One region of the Nocardia sp. NPDC058058 genome, then DNA from elsewhere that is predicted to be linked to it. Evidence: riboswitches for the same ligand, from Rfam matches in the RefSeq annotation. Region 1 holds a riboswitch; the other holds the start of a gene.
What was found. Region 1 has a riboswitch for magnesium ahead of ACFVUS_RS05390 (MgtC/SapB family protein). Riboswitches for the same ligand answer to the same signal wherever they lie in the genome.

Region 2: it holds a riboswitch for magnesium, as region 1 does, so the genes downstream of both, ACFVUS_RS35555 (hypothetical protein) here and ACFVUS_RS05390 (MgtC/SapB family protein) in region 1, are expected to answer to the same signal.

The regions. Positions count from the first base shown of each region.
Region 1 covers NZ_JBHVSA010000001.1:1,169,125-1,176,978, forward strand. The annotation lists gene ACFVUS_RS05370 (siderophore-interacting protein) at 1-539, shown strand, start outside; gene ACFVUS_RS05375 (MFS transporter) at 744-2,057, shown strand; gene ACFVUS_RS05380 (GAP family protein) at 2,183-2,842, opposite strand; gene ACFVUS_RS05385 (alkyl/aryl-sulfatase) at 2,991-4,796, shown strand; M-box (ykoK) riboswitch at 5,023-5,196, shown strand; gene ACFVUS_RS05390 (MgtC/SapB family protein) at 5,400-6,101, shown strand; gene ACFVUS_RS05395 (ABC transporter permease) at 6,098-7,828, shown strand; gene ACFVUS_RS05400 (nitrate/sulfonate/bicarbonate ABC transporter ATP-binding protein) at 7,844-7,854, shown strand, end outside.
Region 2 covers NZ_JBHVSA010000004.1:971,775-979,628, reverse strand. The annotation lists gene ACFVUS_RS35575 (DUF2252 domain-containing protein) at 1-952, shown strand, start outside; gene ACFVUS_RS35570 (BTAD domain-containing putative transcriptional regulator) at 994-2,817, opposite strand; gene ACFVUS_RS35565 (SDR family NAD(P)-dependent oxidoreductase) at 2,927-3,709, opposite strand; gene ACFVUS_RS35560 (TetR family transcriptional regulator) at 3,806-4,441, shown strand; M-box (ykoK) riboswitch at 4,505-4,683, shown strand; gene ACFVUS_RS35555 (hypothetical protein) at 5,032-5,730, shown strand; gene ACFVUS_RS35550 (ABC transporter permease) at 5,766-7,523, shown strand; gene ACFVUS_RS35545 (nitrate/sulfonate/bicarbonate ABC transporter ATP-binding protein) at 7,562-7,854, shown strand, end outside.

The DNA.
Region 1 (7,854 bases):
ATCTGCGCACGTACACGGTGTGGCAGTTCGACTCCGCGCGGGGCGAATTCGATCTGTGCGTGATGGACCACGGTGACGGGCCGGGCTCGCGCTGGGGTCGCGCCGCCGAACCGGGTGCGCAGGTGCTGTTCCGGGGTCCGGAGGGTTCGTTCATTCTCCATGACAGCGCGCCCTATCACCTGTTCGCGGGCGAGGAGACGGCCTCGGTCGCGTTCGGGGCGATGCTCGCCGCGGTCCCGGACCATATTCCGGTCTACGGCGCGGTCGAGACGGCCACGCCGCAGGATCGGCTGCCGCTGCCGCGCACCGCCGCGCTGGCCGCACCGCTGCGCGGGGAGGCCTCGGCCGCGCGCTCGCAGGTGCTGCTCGAGGCGGTGCGCGAGCTCGAATTGCCCGCCACCCCCGGTGTGGCCTATCTCGCCGGTGAGGCTCGCACCATTCAGATGATCAGCAAACATCTTGTGCACGAACGGAATTGGCCGCGTCGCGCGATTCGCACCAAACCGTTCTGGACGCCGGGCAAACGCGGCATGGACTGAGCTGCCCGTCCGGTTTGCTCGGCGCATACACGCCACTGCGATCCATGTCACAAACCTCTTGTATCCGCTGCTGTCCGCCTCGCACGCCGGGGCGGACACGGTTTGCTCGTGTTTGCTGCGCCCGCCCACGGGTAGACGCAGTGCGGGCGCATTCCGTGATCGTTCCGGGGATGTGTGCCGAATTCGCGACGAGAGAGGGCTGGTATGACGAGCCGCGATGCGCAATCCGCACAGCAGACCCGGTCGGTGGCTGCCGCGGCCATGGGCAATGCCACCGAATGGTTCGACTACGGCGTGTACGCCGCGGCCGCCACCTACATCACCGCCGCGTTCTTCCCCGGACACCTGGGATCGCTGGGCACCATGCTCGGTTTCGCGGTGTCGTTCCTGCTGCGCCCGCTCGGGGGCATGGTGTGGGGTCCGCTCGGGGACCGGATCGGACGCAAAGCGGTGCTCGCGACCACGATTCTGCTGATGGCGGGCGCGACGGGAGCGATAGGACTGCTGCCCAGCCATGCCACCGCCGGGGTGCTGGCCCCGATCCTGCTGATCACGCTGCGCGTGGTGCAGGGCTTCTCCACCGGCGGCGAATATGGCGGTGCGGCAACCTATCTCGCCGAAACCTGTAGTGATCGCAAGCGCGGGTTCCTGGGCAGTTTCCTGGAGTTCGGCACCCTCGGTGGTTTCGTGGGCGGTTCGGCGGTGGTGCTGGCGTGCCAGCTGCTGCTGGGTTCGGACGCCATGTACGAATGGGGCTGGCGCATTCCGTTCCTGCTGGCGGTGCCGCTGGGTTTGATCGGCTGGTATCTGCGTTCGCGCCTGGACGAGTCGCCGGTGTTCACCGAGATGCAGGATCAGGAACAGCCCACCGGCGGGTTGCGCGTACTGCTCACCGAGTATCGGCGTGAGCTGCTGACCCTGGCCGGTCTGGTGGTGGCGCTCAATATCGTCAATTACACGCTGCTGACCTATCAGCCCACGTATTTGCAGCACACGCTCGGCGTCGCCGAATCGACCACGACCGCGATGATGCTGATCGGCCAGTTGGTGATGATGCTGGCGTTGCCGTTCTTCGGCCGCCTGTCCGATCGGGTGGGCCGTCGCCCCATGTGGCGTTTCTCGCTACTGGCCCTGGCCGCGCTGGCGGTGCCCATGTACTGGCTGATGTCGCGTGGAATCGTCTGGGCGGTAGTGGCTTTCATCGTGCTGGGGCTGCTGTATCTGCCGCAGCTGTCCACCATCACCGCCACCTTCCCCGCGATCTTCCCCACCCATGTGCGCTACGCGGGTTTCGCGCTGGGCTACAACGTCTCGACCGCCCTGTTCGGCGGTACCGCACCGCTGGTGAACGAGGCGGTCATCGAATCCACCGGCTGGAGCTATTTCCCGGCCTTCTACATGGTCGGCGCGTGCGCTATCGGCATGGTGGCCTGGATGTTCCTGCGCGAAACCGTCGGTGCGTCCTTGCGCGGCACCGAGGTTCCCATTACCGACGAGCTCCCGGTGCTGGCGAAGTAGCTACACCAGTTCGACCTCGTCGAATCGGACGGTCAGGGAGTGGCGGCGCTCGCGCAGCACGCCACCTTCCCGTCAGAATTCTGTAAACCCCACGCCGACACAGTAATCCATGATCGCGGTCGGGGTCAGAGGCCGCCGATGCCTTTGCCGAGCACCACCGCGCCCATCACCAGCAGAACGATCGCCATGACCGCGTGATTGTTGTCCTGCAACCACTTTCGGGCGCTGTCGAGTCCGGGGCGGACGCGGTCGGCGGCGATCGCGTAGCCGAGCACCACCGCCGCCACGCTCGCCGAAGCCAGCACGGTGAACACGATCAGCGCGGTGATCTTGCCACCGGCGCTGATCGGGCTGGATCCGATCGCCACGCCCGCCGAGACGCACAGCAGCAGGTTCTTCGGATTCACCGCCGAGAGCAGTACGCCGAGTCCGGCGGCCCGGACCGCGGTGAGCCGATCGAGGGCGTTCATCCAGTCCGGCGGGGTGGTGTCGGTGCGCTCATGCCATTGGTTGGCGGCCAGTACCAGGAGGCCGAGCCCGAGCACGACCTTGATCCACGATCCGGTCGTCGAGGGCTCCCGGCCGTCGGTGATGCCCACCGAACCGGCGATCACACAGATGAGAGCGGTCGCCGCCACGACACCGAGCACCCAGCCCGCGAGAAAGCCGTTGCCCGCGCCGGAGGCGTTTCTGGACAGGATCATGAGGATGGCGGCCACGATCGGTATCGGCGATACCGCCACGCCGATACCGAGTGGCAACAGGTCTCCGATTACAGTGCCCACTCCTCAAAGCTATTTGCTGGCAATCGTATTTCGGGCAACGACACGGACAAGATGTGCCGACGAGATATCACCCGTGTCGTGTGAACCGCCGGGTGCGCGAGTGCGGGAGCATCGACGGGGAAGCAGACCGCCGATCGAAGGAGCCCGTATGGCGCTGGATTTCACCGACCGCACCGATTTCGACAATGCCGAGCGGGGTTTCATCGCCACGCTCGATCCGGTGACGATCCGATCGGCCGATGGGCGGGTGGTATTCGACCTGGCCGAGTACGGTTTCCTCGATGGCGAATGCCCCGAAACGATCAATCCGAGCCTGTTCCGGCAGAGTCAACTCTGCCGCACCAACGGCCTGTTCCAGGTGGTCGAGGGCATCTATCAGATTCGCGGTTTCGATATCTCGAATATGACTCTGGTCGAAGGTGATACCGGGGTCATCGTCATCGATCCGCTGATTTCCGCCGAATGCGCCGCAGCCGGGCTCGCGCTCTATCGAGAGCATCGTGGCAATCGACCGGTTACCGGAGTGATCTATACGCATTCGCACGGTGACCATTTCGGCGGTGTCATGGGTGTGCTGCCCGATGGCGCGGGCGATATCCCGATTCTGGCCCCGGCCGGATTCATGGCCGAGGCCGTCGCCGAGAACGTGTACGCCGGCACCGCGATGGGGCGGCGCGGCAACTACATGTACGGGGTGACCCTGCCGGTCGGACCGCAGGGGCAGGTCGGCACCGGTCTGGGTTTGCAGGCCTCGCAGGGCACCCTCGGACTGATTCCGCCGACGCTGGACATCACCCACACCGGTCAGCGCGAAACGATCGACGGTGTGCCGATCGTCTTCCAGATCACCCCGGGCACCGAGGCTCCGGCGGAGATGAACTTCCATTTCCCCAACCATCGCGCGCTGTGCGTGGCCGAGAACGCCACGCACAACCTGCACAATCTGCTCACCCTGCGCGGTGCGCTGGTGCGGGATCCGCGCATGTGGTCGCGCTATCTCGATGAGGCGATCGAACTGTTCGCCGCCGACTCCGATGTCGCGTTCGCCTCGCACCATTGGCCGACCTGGGGTGAGCAGAACCTGGTGCGGTTCCTGTCCGAACAGCGCGATCTCTACATCTACCTGCACGATCAAACCCTGCGCATGATGAACCAGGGCTTGACCGGTATCGAGATCGCCGAGGACTTCGTCCTGCCGCCGGGACTCGAAAACGCTTGGCACGCACGGGGTTACTACGGTTCGGTGAGCCATAACGTCAAGGCCGTCTACCAGCGGTACCTGGGGTGGTTCGACGGGCACCCCAGCTCGCTGTGGCAGCATCCCCCGACCGCGCTGGCCGAACGCTATGTCGCGGTGATCGGCGGTGTGGACGCGACGGTCGAACAGGGCCGCAAGTACGCCGCCGACGGTGATCTGCGCTTCGCCGCCGAACTGCTCAAACACGCTGTATTCGCGGCCCCGGACAACAAGTCCGCGCGCGAGGCGCTGGCCGAGGTGTACACCCGGCTCGGGTACGGCGCGGAGAACGCGACATGGCGCGGGTTCTATCTGACCGGTGCGAAGGAATTGCGCGAGGGCATCACCCCGCCCGCGCTGGATCTCGGTGGCGGTATGGCCGCGGCGCTGAGTGTCGAGCAGCTGTTCGACACCGTCGCGATTCGCATCAACGGCCCGCGCGCGGCCGCCGAATCGCTCGTAATCGATTGGCATTTCACGGATCTGAACAGCACACTGCGCACGGCGCTGTCCAATGGCGCGCTCATCCGCACCCCCGATCCGCGGTCGGCGGCGCAGGTGGATCTGACCGTATCGCTGACCAAACTCCAACTGCTCGGATTGCTCGCGGGCGGCGGGCTCGACGGCCTGACCGTGGACGGTGATCCGTCCGTGCTGCAACGCCTGCTGGGTTTGCTCGATGAGCAGGATCCCGCGTTCGCGATCGTCACCCCCTGATCGCCACCTCCTGATCGCGCCCGCCCCGGCCGCTGCCGACCGGGGCGGGCGCGGCGAAAATCGGCTCCGGACGGCATCTTTCGCCGTCCGGAGCCGCTGTATGCGGGGGCTGCTCGGGCCGCGATATCGGGTCCGGCCGGTGCGGGCCGGTGCGGGCGAGTCGCACAGTTGCGCTCGTCACATGAGTTGCCCGGACCCCGCGCCGGGGTGTTTACTCGCTGACGCAAGGTGCCGTCGTTAGCTGAGGCTCCTCTGCGGATATAGGCCGGCGACCCCGAACGTCGAGAGACGCCCCGGGTCAGGACAGGTCTCCCCGGATTAAGGGGTGATCCCGACCGGCTCCCACACCCGTTGTGGGTTACGCCGTGGAGTGCTGAAGGTCTTACGAGGAGTGGTTACCGTTTCCGGCCGTCCCGTGCCGGATCCACTCCCTGGTGGCGCGTTCGCGCGGTGGGTGTGGAGGTGATCGTCGTGCCCGACGGATCGGACAGAGTTCCGTTAGCCAATCGTTCACCAGGCGACACTTCATTTCTCCGCTGCGGGCTGGTTTCCTGCCTGTAGCGTGCCTTGACGAGTGCGCCGACCTCTTAGTTGGAGGGCGTCATGACCACGTGGGAAATGTTGCTGCGGCTCGGCGCGGGCGTCGGGCTCGGCGCGGTGATCGGGTTCGAGCGCCAGTACCGGGCACGTATGGCCGGACTGCGCACGAACGCGCTCGTCGCGGCCGGGGCGACACTGTTCGTGCTGTTGTCCGCACACGGGTTCAGCGGTAAGGACGCCGACCCGACTCGTGTTGCGGCACAAATTGTTTCGGGTATCGGCTTCTTGGGCGCGGGGGTGATCCTGCGCGACGGGTTCAATATCCGCGGGCTCAATACCGCCGCCACGCTGTGGTGCGCGGCCGCGGTCGGCGCACTGGCCGGTGCCGGGATGTACAGCACCGCCGCGGCGGGCACGGTCGCGGTGGTGGTGGTCAATACCGCGCTGCGCACCGCTGCGCGCGCGGTGGATCGCCCGGCCGAGGGCGTGGTGGAGGCGCTGTACGCGTTCACCGCCCGCACCGATGACGATCACGAGGCTGCTGTGCGTTCGCTGCTGGTGCAGTCGCTGGCCCGCACCGATTTCCGGCTGGTGTCGATCTCGAGCCACAATGTCGAGCCCAATCGGGTCGAGGTGCGTGCCGAGCTGACCGGGGATCGCCGCGATGATCGGCAGATGGAGTCCGCGGTGAGCCGGTTGAGCCTGGAGCCGTCGGTGACCAGCGTGGGCTGGCGCACGGTGCCCCAGACCGAGGTGGAGGCGTGAGCACCACCTACCCCAGTCGGGGTGTGCTGGATCGTCCGCGCTCGCGGTGGGCCGATATCGCGGTGTTCGCGGGCGCGGCGATCCTGATCTGGCTGGCGGTGCGGGTGTCGGCGGGCATGGATGTGCCGTTCGACGATGCCAGCGCACCGTCGAGCATTTCCACCGATCCGGCCGAGCTGCCGTACTACGCGGCGCGGTCGCTGCTGCGGATGTTCCTGGCGCTGGGTTTGTCGATCGCGTTCACCTTCGTATTCGCCACCGCGGCCGCACGTTTGCCGCGCGCGGAGAAGGTGCTGCTGCCGCTGCTCGATATCTTGCAGTCGGTGCCGATCCTGGGTTTCCTGTCGGTGACGGTGACCGGGTTCATCGCGCTGTTCCCGGGATCGTCGCTGGGGTTGGAGGCGGCCTCGATCTTCGCGATCTTCACCTCCCAGGCCTGGAATATGGCGTTCGCGTTCCACCACAGCCTGATCTCGCAGCCGCGCGAACTCGATGAGGCCGCCCGGAATCTGAGATTGTCACGCTGGCAACGGTTTTGGCGTCTGGATGTGCCCAGCGGCATGTTCCCGCTGGTGTGGAACGCGATGATGAGTTTCGGTGGCGGCTGGTTCTTCCTGACCGCGGCCGAGGCGATCAGCGTCAACAACCGCTCGTACGCGCTGCCCGGGATCGGGTCCTATGTGGCCTCGGCGACCGCCGAAAGCGATACGCCCAAAATCCTTTTGGCGATCGTGACGATGGTGATCATGGTGATCGGCCTCAATGTGCTGTTCTGGCGTCCGATCACGGTGTGGGCCGAACGTTTCCGCAATGAGGAGTCCGAGGCCGCGGACGCACCGCGCAGCCTGGTGCTCGATGTGCTGCGCCGCTCGCATATTCCGGAACTGCTGGGCCGGGTGTTCGGTCCGCTGGTGTATCCGATGGACCGGGTGATGCGGGTGTTCGGACTGGCCGAGCATCAACTGTATGTGCCCGAAAAGCGCCGCCGCGCAAACGATGTGCTGTTCACCGTCGTGGTCGCCGCCGCCCTGGCGGTGGGCTGCTACTACATGCTGCGCTATATCGACAGCACGGTCGGTTTCGGTGAGGTCGCGCACGCGGCGTACCTGGGCGCGATCACCCTGGGCCGGGTCATCGTGCTGCTGATCTTCGCGACCGCGATCTGGGTGCCGATCGGGGTGTGGATCGGGTTGAACCCCAAGGTGTCCCGGATCGCGCAGCCGATCGTGCAGGTGCTGGCGAGTTTCCCGGCGAACTTCCTGTTCCCGCTGGTGACCGCGGTACTGGTGGCCACGGGGGCGAGCCTGCAATGGGCCGGCATCCTGCTCATGGCCCTGGGCGCGCAGTGGTACATCCTGTTCAATGTGATCGCGGGCGCGGCCGCGGTCCCCAATGACCTGCGCGAGGCGTCGGCGAGTCTGCGGCTGCCGCGAAAACTGTGGTGGCGCAAGCTGATTCTGCCCGCCATCTTTCCCAGCTATGTCACCGGCGCGATCACCGCGGCGGGCGGGGCATGGAATGCCTCGATCGTGGCCGAGATCGTCCCGTACGGCGACACCACGCTGGTGGCCACAGGTTTGGGCGCATACATCGCCGAGGCCACCCGCGACGGTGACAGCCCTCGCATTCTGGTGGGCGTGCTGGTGATGAGCGCCTACGTGGTCGGGATCAACCGCCTGTTCTGGCGTCGCCTCTACGCCCTGGCCCAGCGCCGCTATTCACTCTGAACGAAAGGAACTCTCATGACGAACGC
Region 2 (7,854 bases), on a different contig from region 1:
GCGGCTCGCCGCCAGCGTCGCGGTGGCGGCGCGCGCCAATGGCAACTCCGATACCGAGGCGGGTGCGGCGGCCATGGCCGCCGCGACGGCGTACCGCGAGACCATGGCGCAACTGGCGACCCTCGGCGAGACCGAGGTCTGGTACGAGATGGTCAATGCCGAGGATGCCGCCGCGGTGCTGCGTCCACAGGACCGCAAGACCGTCGAGAAGGTGATCAACAAGGCCAAGACCCGCACCAGCCTGCAGGCCCTGGACAAGCTCACCGAACCCGGACCGGACGGTGAGCCACGCATCAAAGCCGATCCACCCCTGGTGCTGCCCATCTCGGAAATCGAAGAGGCGGACCTGGATTCGGTGCTCGCGGACTACCGCACCAGCCTGCCCGAGGAGCGCCGGGTGCTGCTGGATCGCTATCAGCTGCGCGATCTGGCCATGAAGGTGGTCGGCGTCGGCAGCGTCGGCACCCGCTGCTTCATCGCGCTGCTCACCGGGCACGCCACCGGTGACCCGCTGTTCCTGCAGGTGAAGCAGGCCGAAACCTCGGTGCTGGCGAATCATCTGCGCGCCAGCGTATTCCGCCATCAGGGCCACCGGGTGGTACACGGCCAGCGCCTCACCCAGGCCGCGGGTGACATCTTCCTCGGCTGGGCCACCGGCCCCGACGGCCGCTTCTACTACTGGCGGCAACTCCGGGATATGAAGGGCTCCATCACCATCGACGATATGAACGCCGAACAACTGGGCAAGTACGCAAACCTGTGCGGCCGCACCCTGGCCCGTGGCCACGCCCGCTCCGGCGACCGCGTCGCCATCGCCGCCTACCTCGGCACCGGCGACGTATTCGACCGCGCCATGGCCGATTTCGCCCTGGCCTACGCCGACCAGACCGCCACCGACCACGCCGCCCTGCTCACCGCGATAGACCTGGGCCGCATCGACGCGGCCACCTGATCGACCCGGCGCGCATGGGTTCGGGCCGCACCGGCTACGACTCAGGCCGCCGGGACCGCGTGCGGCATCAGGTGTTTGGCGTAGAGGCGGTGGATTTCGAGCATGACGTACTGCGGGCGCGCGCCGTCCTGGTCCGCGACGGTCAGCAGGTGGGCTTCCAGGAGTTCGTCCAGGGCGGCGTCGGGATCGGCGAGGCCGGGCAGGGTGACGGTGCTGAAGCGTTCGCGCGGGGACAGGGTGGCGCCGAGATGGTGCAGCGCCCGGGTGGCGTCGGGGCCGAGGCGGCGCACGGTCGCGGTGATGCCGTCGCGGATATCCGCTGCGCCATAGGCGAATTCGCGCAGGCGGCGCTGCTCCTCGGACATTCGGCCGAGCTGCTGGGTGATGGTCCACTCCGGGCGGGCCGCCAGCCGCGAGCCGACCGCGTGCAGGGCCAGCGGAATGCCGGAGCAGCAGCGAATGAGCGCGGTGGTGGCCCATTCCTCGGCCGCGACCCGGTCCGGGCCGACAATGGCGGACAGCATCTCCAGGCTCTCGGTCATCGGCAGCTCACGCACCAATACGGTGCGAAAAGACTTCGCACCCAACATGAAACGGCTCGTGACGAGCATTGCGCTGCCGGGTCCGGGGGCCAGCAGCGGGGCCAGCTGTGCCGCCGAGGCCGCATCGTCGAGCACCACCAGCACCCGCCGCTCGGCGAGTTCGGCTCGATAGCGGGCCACGCGGGCGGACAGATCGACCGGCAGCGCGGCCGCCGGCACCCCGAGCGCGTCCAGCAGCGACGCCACGACCTGAGCCGGATCCGCGGGGTTCGAGGTCGAACCCCCGAGTTCGGCTCGCAGCACACCGTCCGGGAACTGCTCCGACATCAAATTGGCGACGCGAAAAGCCAAGGCGGACTTACCGATTCCCGGGCCTCCGGTAATCAGGACCGGACGGGATGCACCGGCGGTGTGCTCGACCAGCGCGCGGCGGACCCGCTCGACTTCGGCGGTCCGGCCACGGAATCCGTTCGGGGCGAGCACATCCGCGCCGGGCCGCACCCCGGATGCGAGTTCCGCGCCGGGCGCTGTCCCGCGCTCCGGTGCCGATCCCGATGAAATCGATTCCCCCGGAGCGGTTTCGGTCGCGCGCAGCAACTGAGCGTGCAATTCCCGCAGTCGCGGGCCGGGATCGACACCGAGTTCGGTGGCCAGGGTGCGGCGCAGCCGGTCATAGTGCGAGAGCGCTTCGGCACCGCGGTTGTCCAGGTGATACGCCCGCAGCAGCCGTTCGTGCAGATCCTCCGCCAGCGGATGCTCCAGCAGCGCCTTGCGCAGATCGGCGGCCACCAATTTCGGATTGCCGAGGCGCAGTTCGGCATCGGCCCATTCGGCGATCACCTCGTGGCGCAATTGGCGCAGGCTGTCTCGAAAGCGCCGCACCCAATCGCTGTCCAATCCGGCCAGCGGCTCCCCGCGCCAGAGCGCGAGCGCCCGGCTCAGGGTTTGCGCGCGGGCGGGATCATCGAGCGTCAGGGCCCGGGCGCGGGCCACCAGATCGCGGAACACCGACAGGTCGACGCTGTTCGGCGGCGCCTCCAACCGATAGCTGCCGTGCACGCGGCGAATCTCGGGGGTCGCGCCGGCCCGGGTGCCCGCGGTGCGCAAAATGCGCCGCAGCCTGGTCATATAGGTGTACACCGAATTTCGGATGGTCTCCGGCGGGTCATCCCATACCCGCGCGACCAGGGTATCGGTCGAGATGGTCTGATCCGGCTCGGCGAGTAGCGCCGCGACGATCCCCCGCTGTTTGGACGGCCCCAGATCAACGACGCGGCCGTCCACCAGCAACTCCACGGAGCCCAGCAACCTGAATTCGATCATATCCTCCGCCGTGCCCCGAAACCCGTGGTGAGGTGCAAAAACTAACAGCCTCAGGGGTGTTCGGCAAAGCCCCTACATCACGCGGCAGTGCGGGGCGCGACGGCGCGGACTAGGTGTGCGCGGCCCCATCGATGCGGATCTCGGTGCCGCTGATGAACTTGCCGTCATCGGAGACCAGCATGGCGATGACGCCCGCGACATTCTCCGGTCCCGCCATCTCGGCCGGATTGTCCTGCGGGACAACGGCGATCAGGCGGCTGAACAGCGACCAGTCCGAATCCTGGGGCAGGTAGCCGGGAGTCGCGTCGGTGATGCCGGACTTGATCCCGCCGGGCGCGACGCTGACCGCGCGCAAGCCCTGCTTGCCGTATTCGAGGGCGAGCACGTGGGTCAGGGTCTGGATACCGCCCTTGCTCGCGGAGTAGGCCGCCATGTACGGGTGCGCGAAATTGGCGGAGGTGGAGCTGAAGTTCACCACGGTGCTGCTCGGGTTGGCCAGCAGTGCGGGCAGCGCCTCCCGGATGACCAGGAAGGTGCCGGTGAGGTTGACGGCGATGATCTGGTTCCACAGGTCCAGCGAGGTCTCGTGGGTGTGCGCCGCGCGCAGGATGCCCGCCGCGTTGACCAGTGCGTCCAGCCCGCCGAGCGTATCGATCGCGCTCTTGACACCCGCGATGACGTCGGCCTCCTGGCCGATGTTCATCTCCAGCGTGCTGAGGCGTTCGGCCGTGCCGGCCTCGGCGGCGTGCTTGCGGGTGAGCTCGAGGCCCTCGGCGTTCACATCGGCGCCGACGACGACCGCGCCTTCGGACAGCAGGCGAAGGACGGTGGCCTGCCCGATACCGGATCCGGCGCCGGTCACCAGGATGCGGCGCTGTTCGAGACGGTTCATGAGAGCTCTTCCTGATCAAAGCGAGTGTTTCTGACACGATATGCCACAAATGGCACATCGCGCCATTAAATGTTTCCGGCTCGGTAGAGTCCCCCTGTGACCAGCGACCGAAACCGTACCGCGCCCGCCCCCGGCCGTCCCGCCCTGAGCGCGACCCGCCGCGCCGCCACGCGCCGCGAAGTCGCCATGGTCGCCGCCCACCTCTTCGCCGAAAACGGTTACACCGCAACAACGGTCGATGACATCGCCGCCGCGGCGGGCATGGGCCTGCGCACCTTCTACCGCTATTTCGCGGGCAAGGAGGACGTGGTGGCCCCGCTGCTGGCCATCGGCACCCAGGCCTGGTCCGACGAACTCGCCTCCTGCCCACCCGAACTCCCGCTGCGCGAGGCCCTGGGCCACTCCTATCGCACCGCCACCGCCGCCGCTCTCGCCGATGAGGGCATCGCCGAATCACTGCTCCGCCCGCTGTTGCGCGCCGCCACCGAACTCCCCGCGCTGCGCGCCACCTGGCTACGCGTACAACACGATTGCGAAACCCGCCTCATCCCTATCATCGCCGCGCGCACCGGCCGCGCACCCGACGATCTCGACGTGGCCCTGGCCGCCGCCATGGCCAACACCGCGGTCCGCCTCGCCAACGAACTCTGGGCCACCGGCAACCACTCCGGTTCCCCAGCCGACGCCGTCGACGCCTGCCTGGCCCGGCTGGCCGCGCACATCCTGCTGTAGCACCGAAATTCCGCGTCATTTCTCAGGGAATTGACAATTTCGGAATGTGTTACTAGTTTTGGGCTCGCACCTCGATAGGCGAGGCTCCTGCACGAACACAGGCCACTGATCTGACGACGTCGAGAGACGCCCAAGGTTAGGACAGATTTCTCCGGATTAAGGGGTTATCCTAAGTGGCTTTTCGATCCGCACGGATCGGAACACGTCGTGCAGTGCCGAAGCTTTGACGAGAGGGGTGTCTGCCCGGATCGTTTCCGGGCGTTCCTCCCCCGGTGCGCTGACCTATCGCGTTCTACCCGTTGGGAGGTGAGGCATCCGATGACCAGTGACGACGTTCCGGGATCTCCGGACCAGCCCCCTCCTGCGCGGGGCCGGTAGCCGGCACACCACATCGCGTCCGATGATTCGGCGCGCATAATTCACACGCGCTTCGGCAGCGAATTCGGCTGCCGAATTATTCGCGTGCGCAATTCCGGGTGAATTCGTCTATTCGACGCCCGAATCCGAGCCGTCCGCATGACCGATGCGCGACGGTGATCGCTGCTGTCCCGGTAATTCCGGGCAATGATATGCAGAGGCATACCTTTCTCATGAGAACTCGTCTCATCACCCTGGCCACGGCCGCCACCACCGCCGCACTGGTCGGCATCTCCACCACGGCGCTGGCCGATCCGGCGCAGGCCGCACCGGTACCCGCCAGCGTGCACGGTCAGGCCCGCATCGACGGGCAATCGGTGCTGCTGCACACCGACCTCGGATCGCTGCGGGTCGTCGATCGGCGGCTGGAGATCGTCGATCCGAACAGCACCGTGCTCGGCGCGATTCCGCTGACCGTGGTCAAGGACGGCACCGCGTACCCGGTGGACGCGCACGTCGACGGCGAAAACGCCACGCTCACACCGCGATTCGATCAGGCGCGCCCGATCACCGACACCGAGACGCCCATCGCGGCCGGGGACAGCCCCGAGGATCGGCTCAATACCGCCATGGGGAATGTGAACAACGAGCTCACCGTGGCGCTGGCGGTCGGCACCCTGCTCGGCGCGATCATCGGCGCACCCCTGGGCTGCGTGGCGCTCGGCCTGCTCGGCGGCGGCGCGGCCGGAATCGCCACCGGAGGTCTGGCGGCGATCCCGGCCGCCGCCGTCGGATGTCTGACCGGGGCCGTGACCGGCGCGGGGATGGGCGTGGTGGTGTTCAACCTGCTCATCGGCGTGCCCGCGTTGATCGCCTCCGCGGTCCACTTCTACAACGTCATGACCGCTCCGCCCGCCGTCGCGAACGGCTGAGGCGCGGCGGGGCTCGAATACAGGAAAGCACTGCCATGACCGTCGATCTCGCAATTCCCAAGACCCCCAACGCATCTCCGCGCGCACGGCGCGTCCGCAATCGGCTGCGGCCGGTCGACTATCTGCTCATCGGCGCGGGCGTACTGCTGATCGTGCTGGTGCTGCGGCTCTTTCGCGATATGTCCGTGCCCTGGGTGCCGGGCGATTCCGCCGACGCGGTCTCCACCGATCCGTCGAACCTGCCGTACTACGCGGCGCGCACCACCCTGCGCATGTTCCTCGGCCTGGGCGCATCGCTCATCTTCACGCTGATCGTTGGTCAGTGGGCGGCGCGGTCCCGGCGCGCGGAGAAGGTCATCATTCCCGCGCTGGACATTCTGCAATCGGTGCCGGTGCTGGCGCTGGTGTCGATCACGGTGACCGCGTTCATCGCCCTGTTCCCCGGCTCGTATCTGGGCGCGGAGGCGGCGTGTGTGTTCGCCATCTTCACCGCGCAGGCCTGGAATATGAGCTTCGCCTACTACCAGGCGCTCCGGAATATGCCCCGTGAGCTGGACGAATCGGCACGCATGATGCGGCTGACCCGCTGGCAGCGCCTGTGGCGGCTGGAGGTGCCGACCGCCATGGTGCCGTTGATCTGGAACGGCATGATGAGCTTCGGCGGCGGCTGGTTCATGCTCGCCTCGTCCGAGGTGATCAGCGTGTCCGGTCGCGATCAGGCGCTGCCCGGAATGGGAAGTTTCATCGCGGCCGCCACCTCCGAGGCGAATGTCGGCACGCTCATGCTGGGCGCGCTGGTCATGGTGGCCACCATCGTGCTGGTGAACGTGCTGTTCTGGCGACCGCTGACCGCCTGGTCGGAGCGTTTCCGCGTGGAGCACACCGAAAGCGCCTCCGCACCACGCAGTCTCGTGCTGGATCTGCTGCGGCGCAGTACGCTGCCGCGGCGCATCGGGCGCGGGCTGCGGCCGGTGGCGGAGCGAATCGACCGTGCCATGCGGATTTTCGGGCGCAGCACCAGGCCCGCGTACTGGGACGGCACCGGAACCAGCGGCGGCGATATCGTGTTCTTCGGCCTGCTGTTCGCCGGTATCGGCTGGGTGATCTGGCGGCTGGCAACGTATTTCGAGAGCACCGTCGGGTTCGCCGAATTCGGTCCCACCTCGCTCATGGGTCTGGCCAGCCTGAGCCGAGTCGCCGTGCTGCTGGTGTTCTCGACCATCGTCTGGGTGCCGATCGGGGTGTGGATCGGGATGAATCCGCGCATCTGCCGATTCGCGCAACCGGTCGTGCAGGTCATGGCGAGTTTCCCGGCGCAGTTCCTGTACATCTTCGTCATCGCCGCGCTCACCTACACCGGCATCTCACTGAACTTCGGCGGCGTGGTGCTGATGGCACTGGGCGCGCAGTGGTACGTGCTGTTCAATGTCATCGCCGCGGCCGGGCAGATCCCGACGGATCTGCGCGAGGCCATGGACGATCTGGGCGTGCGCGGCCGCGAGCGCTGGAAGTCGTTGATACTGCCCGCGATCGCGCCCGGATACCTGGTCGGCGCGATCACCGCCTTCGGCGGCGCGTGGAACGCCACGCTGGTCGGCGAGGTCGTCGAATCGGGTGGCAAGCATATGGAGGCGTACGGGCTCGGCGCGTACATCACCGAGGCGACCACCAATGATCTGTTCGCGAAGGTGCTGCTGGGCACCGTGGTGATGAGCATCGTCACCGTCTTCATCAATCGCCTGGTCTGGCGACGCCTGCAGCGCATTGCCGAGAAGCGTTTCGCACTGCTCTAACCCCTTGTCTGATAACAGCTTTCGAAGGAGGACAGCTCATGTCCACCCCCATCGTCACCGTGGATCGCGTCACCAAGAACTTCACCAACCCCTCCGGCGAGCAGTTGCCCGTGCTCTCCGATGTCAGCCTGGAGCTGCGCGAAGGCGAAATCGTCGCGCTGCTGGGCAAATCCGGCTCCGGCAAGTCCACCCTGCTGCGCATTATCGCGGGACTGGTGCAGCCTTCGGCGGGAGCGGCACGACTGCGCGAGGCCGATATCACCGAGCCGAATGCCGCCACCGCCATGGTCTTTCAGAGTTTCGCGCTGCTGCCGTGGCTGACCGTGCGGCA